One region of the Lysinibacillus sp. G1-3 genome, then DNA from elsewhere that is predicted to be linked to it. Evidence: predicted binding sites of a transcription regulator. Region 1 holds the regulator's gene; the other holds the start of a gene.

Region 1 (3,581 bases):
AAGTCTAAGTGATTGGTAGGCTCATCAAGAATTAAGAGATTTGCCTTTTGCATCATCAACTTAGCTAATGCAAGTCTGGCCTTTTCTCCACCAGATAAAGACGACACGGTTTTATCTACATCAACTCCACTGAATAAGAAGCGGCCTAGCACTGTGCGAATATCTTTTTCATTCATTAAAGGCCATTCATCCCATAGCTCTTTTAGAACACTTTTATTGCTCGATAGCTTTGCCTGCTCTTGATCATAGTAACCAATTTGAACATTTGTACCATAGCGAATTTCTCCAGTGAATGGTAGCAAATCTTTGACAATGGTTTTTAATAAAGTGGATTTACCAACACCATTTGGTCCAACAAGTGCAATGCGATCTTCTCGGAAAGTGCGTAGTGTGATGCCACTTGATATTTTCTTATCGCCATAACCTATCGTTAAGTCATCGATAGATAATACATCGTTACCACTTTGACGTTCAATTGTAAAACCGAAACTTGCTGACTTTTCATCACCTTCTGGAGAGTCCATCCATTCTGTTCGTTCGAGCATTTTACGACGACTTTGTGCCATTTTTGTAGTAGAAGCACGAGCAATATTTTTTTGAATAAATTCCTCAAGCTTGGCCTTTTCATCTTGCTGACGTTCATATAGCTTCAAATCACGCTCATAAGTTTTCGCTTTCTCATCTAAATAGGCACTATAATTGCCTGTATATTTTGTGACGCGATGACGAGATACTTCGTAGACAATGGAAACAACCTGGTCTAAGAAGTAGCGGTCATGGGAAACAATTAGAATAGCCCCTTCATAACCCTTTAAATATGATTCCAACCAAGAAAGGGTTTCAATATCTAAATGGTTAGTAGGTTCATCAAGGATTAATAGGTCAGGCTTACTTAAAAGAAGCTTAGCAAGTGCTAACCGAGTCCGTTGTCCCCCTGATAGTGAGCTAATTGACTTTTGGTAATCCTCAGGATAAAACTGCATACCATGAAGCACAGATCGTGTATCCGATTCATATTGATAGCCACCCGCATCCTTAAAATTATGCTGTAAATGATCGTATTCAGACATTATTTTTGCATATATAGTAGGGTTTTCATAAACAGCTGGGTCGGCCATTTGTTGTTCTAATGACCGTAGCGTTTGTTCTTGGGCAATAAGCGGCTCAAAAATTGTCATCATTTCATCCCAAATCGACAATGTCGAGTTTAAACCAGCATGCTGCTCTAAGTATCCGATTTGTATACCTTTCGGGATAATAATATCGCCAGAGTCATATGACATTTGACCAGCAATAATTTTAAGTAAAGTGGATTTACCCGCACCGTTACGACCTACTAATGCAACTCGGTCACGATGTTGAACTTCTAATTTTACGCCACTTAAAATTTCATCTGCAATGAAGGATTTATATAGTTGATTGACCTGTAAAACAATCATTCTTGACACCTCAATTCTTCCTTAGTGTAATGGATGAGCGATTGGCTTGCAATGTCGATGCTTTACTTATTCCAAGCTGTCATGTAAGATTGAAACGATTTCCCTTTATTTAGTGGCGTAAAAGCGCCATTAAATAAAGGGAAATCCTCCAGTGAATATTATAAATTTAGAAATATAAAGTCTGTATCATAAATAGAACTTGATACATTTTAAGGAGGAAAAAGTTTGAAACAAGAATTGAAAATTCCACAAGCCACTACGAAAAGACTTCCTCTTTACTATCGTTTTATCCAAAACTTTGCACAAGAAGGCATGGAACGCATTTCGTCGAAGGAACTAAGTGAAGCGATGAAAATTGATTCTGCAACTATTCGCCGAGATTTTTCTTATTTTGGTGCTCTTGGGAAAAAGGGATATGGCTATGATGTGCAGCATCTCTTACAATTTTTTAGCCAAACGCTCGATCAACATGAAGCGACAAAGGTTGCGTTAATTGGTGTAGGGAATTTAGGTAGTGCTTTATTAAAATATAATTTTCAAAAAAACCACAATACTCATATCGTTGTTGCATTTGACTCGAAGGCCCCAAAAGAAGGGAAAATGATTAGCAATATTCCTGTTTTTCACCCTGACTTATTGGAAGAAAAATATGCGGAATATGGAGCGGAACTTGCAATTTTAACAGTTTCACCACGCTCTGCACAGAAAATGGCTGATAGATTAGCAGTGATGAACGCAAAAGGAATTTTGAACTTTACGCCAGAGCGTATTACTGTACCAGATAAAATGCAACTTTTAACAATTGATTTGTCGGTAGAGTTGCAGGCGCTTATTTATTTAATTCGTAATCAGGAAGAGTGATCATTGTACATAATTTAACTTCTTTCAGCGGGTGTACAAACGCCCGCTGAAAGAAGTTAAAGCCTTAGGACGCAATTAGACCTAGGCATAATTGATAGCATAGCTCACAGTTTCTGTTAAATGAAGTAAGTATAAAATTGAGAGAATGACGAAAAACTTTCACATATAATTAGTTAGCAAAATGGCGAAATATGCGTTAAAATGATGGATATAAAGAGGAGGTGGCTTTAATGGGTGGTATTGGTCCTATGAGCCTCATTATTATCGGAATTGTCGCATTACTAATTTTTGGTCCTAAAAAGTTACCAGAGCTTGGTAAAGCATTTGGTTCAACATTACGTGAATTCAAAAATGCTACTAAAGGTTTAGCCGACGAAGATGATGATGACAAGAAAAAGAAAGAATTAGATAAGTAAGTTAGGATGTTTGAGGAATGAATCCAAGAGATCTAACTGTCATTGAACATATAGAAGAATTAAGAAAACGGCTTTTCATTGTTGCCGTTTTCTTTGTTCTAGCTATGGCTGGCGGCTTCTTTGTTGCAAAGCCGCTTGTTAAATATCTTCAAAGTACTGGAGCGAATTACAATATAGAGCTCCATGCATTTGATGTAGTAACACCACTTGCAATTTATATCCAAGTAGTTTTTTTAATAGCATTTATCCTATCCTCACCGGTATTGATGTATCAATTGTGGGCTTTTATTAGCCCGGGATTAAGGGATGTAGAACGAAAAGCGACTTTAAGCTATATACCGTATTCATTTTTATTGTTTTTAGCAGGGCTGTCTTTTTCATATTTTTTACTATTCCCTTATGTCATAAAGTTTATGATGAATTTATCAAACGATTTAGAAATTCAACAAACAATTGGCATACATGAATATTTTTCGTTTTTATTTAAGCTTACAATACCTTTTGGTTTCCTTTTCCAATTACCGATTGTAGTCTTGTTCTTTTCACGTATTGGGATTTTATCTCCTGAGTTACTAATTCGTATTCGTAAGTATTCATACTTTGGTTTATTTGTATGTGCTGCACTAATCGCGCCACCTGAATTAGCTTCGCACTTAATGGTTTCAGTACCATTGTTTGTTCTTTATGAAATTAGCATTATGATTTCTCGTATTGGCTATAAGAAATACTTAAAATCAGAGGAAATGCGAATGAAAGAAGAACAAGAAGCTGAGCAAAAACGTCAGATAGAAGAGGCACTTGAACAGCAGAGACGTCAAATCGAAGAACTGAATCAATAATAATAGAAGCTCGATGCTAATTAGTA
Region 2 (3,581 bases), on a different contig from region 1:
TGCATAGTAGGAGCCTCGTATCGCAAGAAGCACTAGCGAAATACTAACTGGAACAAGTAAAATCGTTCCATAATAGAAAGCTGTTTGTGGGAAAAATCCAACAATCCCAACAAAGAAGAATACTAAAAAGACATTAGTAACTTCCCAAACTGGTGATAAATAGCGTTTAATAATATTCGTTAAAATGTGATTTTTTCCGATGAGTAAGCTGTAGGCATTAAAAAAGCCTGCACCAAAATCGATTGAAGCTACGATGACATAACCAAATAGGAAAATCCATAGAACTGAAATACCTAAAATTTCTAATGTCATAAGATGTCACCGCCTTTTTCTTCATGGCGATCTTCTATTTCACGCTCAATTGGATTCTTTTTGAACATACGAACTAAAACTACAATACTTCCTATTCCCAATACAATATACACACCTGCAAACAACACCAGCATTAAATCCACATGGTTACTCGTTGTGGCTCCTTCTGGTGTTCGCATTAATCCACGTAATATCCAAGGCTGCCGTCCCACTTCTGCAAGCCACCACCCTGCTTCAATTGCAATAATGGAAAGTGGTCCACCTGCCACAACAATCCATCTAAACCAACGCGTATGAATAAACTGCCAATCACGTGCTTTCCCGGTTACGTAAAGCAGTGAAACGAGTGCCATGAACATGCCAATAAACACCATGATATTGAAGAGGTAATGAATATATAGTGGTGGTCGATCTTCTTTTGCAAATTGATCTAATCCAATTACCTCTGCATTTGGATTATTATGTGCTAAAACACTCAAAGCATAAGGTACTTTAATAGCATATTTTACTTCTTCACCATTTAATACACCAAAGAGTATAAGGGAAGCTTTGTCTCCCGTTTCAAAATGCCACTCAGCTGCAGCTAATTTCTCAGGCTGATATTCAGCTAAATATTTTCCTGAAAAGTCTCCAATAATCGCCGCTGCAATAGAGAAAATCAAACCAATCTTCATAAGTAGTAGTAAAGATTTTTTATGGTATATATGCTTAGAACCTCTAAGTAGACGGTATCCTGCAATAGATGCTAATACGAACGCGGACGTCATGTAGGCTGTAACGAGAACATGTGCTACCTTTGTCGGCATCGCTGGATTAAACATCGCTAAAAAAGGTTGAATATTTACAAGCTGTCCGTCTACAATGTCAAATCCTTGTGGTGCATTCATAAACGCATTGACAATTGTAATAAACACAGCTGACATCGATGCACCAACAGCAACCGGAATTAATAGTAGCATATGCTTTTTCTGACTATCGAAGCGATCCCAAGTATATAAGTAGATGCCTAGGAAGATGGCTTCAAAGAAAAATGCGAACGTTTCCATGAAAAGTGGTAATGCAATCGTTTGGCCAGCAAGCTGCATAAAATTCGGCCATAGTAAAGACAACTGTAAGCCAATTGCTGTCCCTGTTACAACTCCGACGGCAACTGTAATAACAAAGCCGCGCGCCCAACGTCTTGCCATTAAAATATAGTGCTCATCATTCTTTTTATACCCAGTCCATTGTGCGATCATAATCATTAATGGGACACCAACACCAATCGTTGCATAAATAATATGGAACGATAAAGTTAGCTCCGTTAATGCTCTACTCCAAAAGACTGCTGATTCATTCACCATTTCATTGCCCCCTAACCTCCAAATATTCTTCCAAGTATGGAAAGTAGCATGATAATTGCAACACCAAAGCTTAGCCAAATGAGCTTTCTTTCCTGTGACTTATACAACGGCAACACTTCCTTTCCCTTATCCTTACCCCCATTTTCCACTATTGCAACGAAAAAAACCTTTATAATGGACCGGATTTTCGGCCTATTATAAAGGTTTCAAATTTTGTTCAAGTATTATACTCACATTTGCCAAACATTTTTCTTAATTCATTCACAATACCATTTAAAGGATAATAATGTTCATATATATGAATTTTAACCCATTAATATGAATCATCACCAAAACATGTAATTGATTTCCGTTCCGACTTGGCGCTTTATAGCTGCCGCTTCGCTTTCGCGCAGAGCTTCCTGAGGGCGTCCAGCCGTAACGAAGATCAACTTATTTACATAGTAAACGTTTTATCAAAAGTTACTCACAACTTTAAGTGATGAACCATTAATCTCCACAAAAATTCGATTAAACAGGACTCTACCTAAAATTAAGCAGAGTCCTTTTTATGTTTATTGGATACGGTCTTCCTCACGCATATCTGCTAGTGGAACAAAAATTTCAATATGACGCTTTAAGTTTTCAAATGTTGCAGGCGCGTCCCCACCATACTCACCATCTAGGTTTAAATGAATTTCATCTTCAGTAGATACTTTGACGACACTTGCCTTTTTATAAATTACACGATCATCATTTAAATGCTCGCCTCTTAATGCCATCGCAGCAAGCTGAATAAATTCAGGCAGGTTTACTTTTTTCAATACGATTAAAGTAAAGTAGCCATCATTAATACTTGCATCTGGTGCAAGTTTTTCAAAGCCGCCCACCGAATTTGTTAAACCACATAAAAACATCATGGCATCCCCATCAAACACTTCGCCATCGTATTCAATACGCATGTGAGAAGCTTTAATCGATGGGATCATTTCCACTGCTTTTAAGTAATAAGCTAACTGTCCTAGCATTGTTTTCATTTTACTCGGCACTTCATAAGTTAATTCTGTAATACGTCCGCCAGCAGCAATATTGATGAAATAGCGTTCCCCATTTAATAAACCAACATCTACTGGTAACGATTCCCCTTTAATAATAATGTCAACGGCAGCTTCGATATTTCGAGGAATGTGCACAGCACGGGCAAAGTCATTCGTTGTGCCCATCGGAATTAAACCTACTTTCGGCCGGTTCTCAAATGGACTTACACCTGCAACAACTTCGTTTAATGTGCCATCTCCACCAACTGCAATAATTATATCAAAGCCACGTTCTACTGCATTTTTTGCAGCAATGGTCGCATCGCCTTCACAGGTTGTTGCGTGACAAGATGTCTCATAGCCTGCTACCTCTAATTTTGCCAATACTTCTGGTAGATGCTTTTTAAACACTTCACGCCCAGATGTAGGATTATAAATGATTCTTGCTCGTTTCATAACATACCTTCCTGCTTCATAAGATTCTATTTCTTCCAACGAATTATTCTTTTAATTGTTGCATTGAAGTCAACAATAGCAAGGCATGTCCTCATTTTTCTGACATGCAGCCTTGTGATTTACAATTATTGCAATGCAGCTTTTACTTGCTTTTTAAAATCCTCGTAAACATATGTCCAATATGATTTATTCGTCATATTCTCTTCACGAATTTCTGCATATAGCGCTTTTTGTGCATCTTCAAATGTAGGATCTTCTTTATCAGGCAAAGTAGCTCGTTTACTAACTACTAGTTCCTGTAATTCTGGTGCTCGTGGTCCCCATTTTCCAGCGACCTGACCAGCATCATCTAATAAAATATAAACTGGAATTGCACGGCCACCGTTTGTTAAATAACGATCAATCAAATCTGTATCCGCATCACGTAATACTGCGCGCATGTCTAGTTCTGCTG

What was found. Region 1 encodes Rex, which represses fermentation and respiration genes when NADH is low (regulators of the CRP and FNR family bind a similar motif). Its sites were predicted from a motif close to TTGTGAAATATTTCACAA; they were not measured.
Region 2: the regulator Rex is predicted to act here: its motif matches at 1,905-1,922, upstream of ACVYAD_RS21260 (cytochrome ubiquinol oxidase subunit I).

The regions. Positions count from the first base shown of each region.
Region 1 covers NZ_JBWHYQ010000033.1:27,055-30,635, reverse strand. The annotation lists gene ACVYAD_RS24290 (ABC-F family ATP-binding cassette domain-containing protein) at 1-1,439, opposite strand, end outside; gene ACVYAD_RS24285 (redox-sensing transcriptional repressor Rex) at 1,665-2,300, shown strand; gene ACVYAD_RS24280 (twin-arginine translocase TatA/TatE family subunit) at 2,531-2,716, shown strand; gene tatC (twin-arginine translocase subunit TatC) at 2,734-3,555, shown strand.
Region 2 covers NZ_JBWHYQ010000023.1:30,359-33,939, reverse strand. The annotation lists gene ACVYAD_RS21265 (cytochrome d ubiquinol oxidase subunit II) at 1-312, opposite strand, end outside; gene ACVYAD_RS21260 (cytochrome ubiquinol oxidase subunit I) at 309-1,655, opposite strand; gene ACVYAD_RS21255 (diacylglycerol kinase) at 2,210-3,127, opposite strand; gene ACVYAD_RS21250 (thioredoxin family protein) at 3,253-3,581, opposite strand, start outside.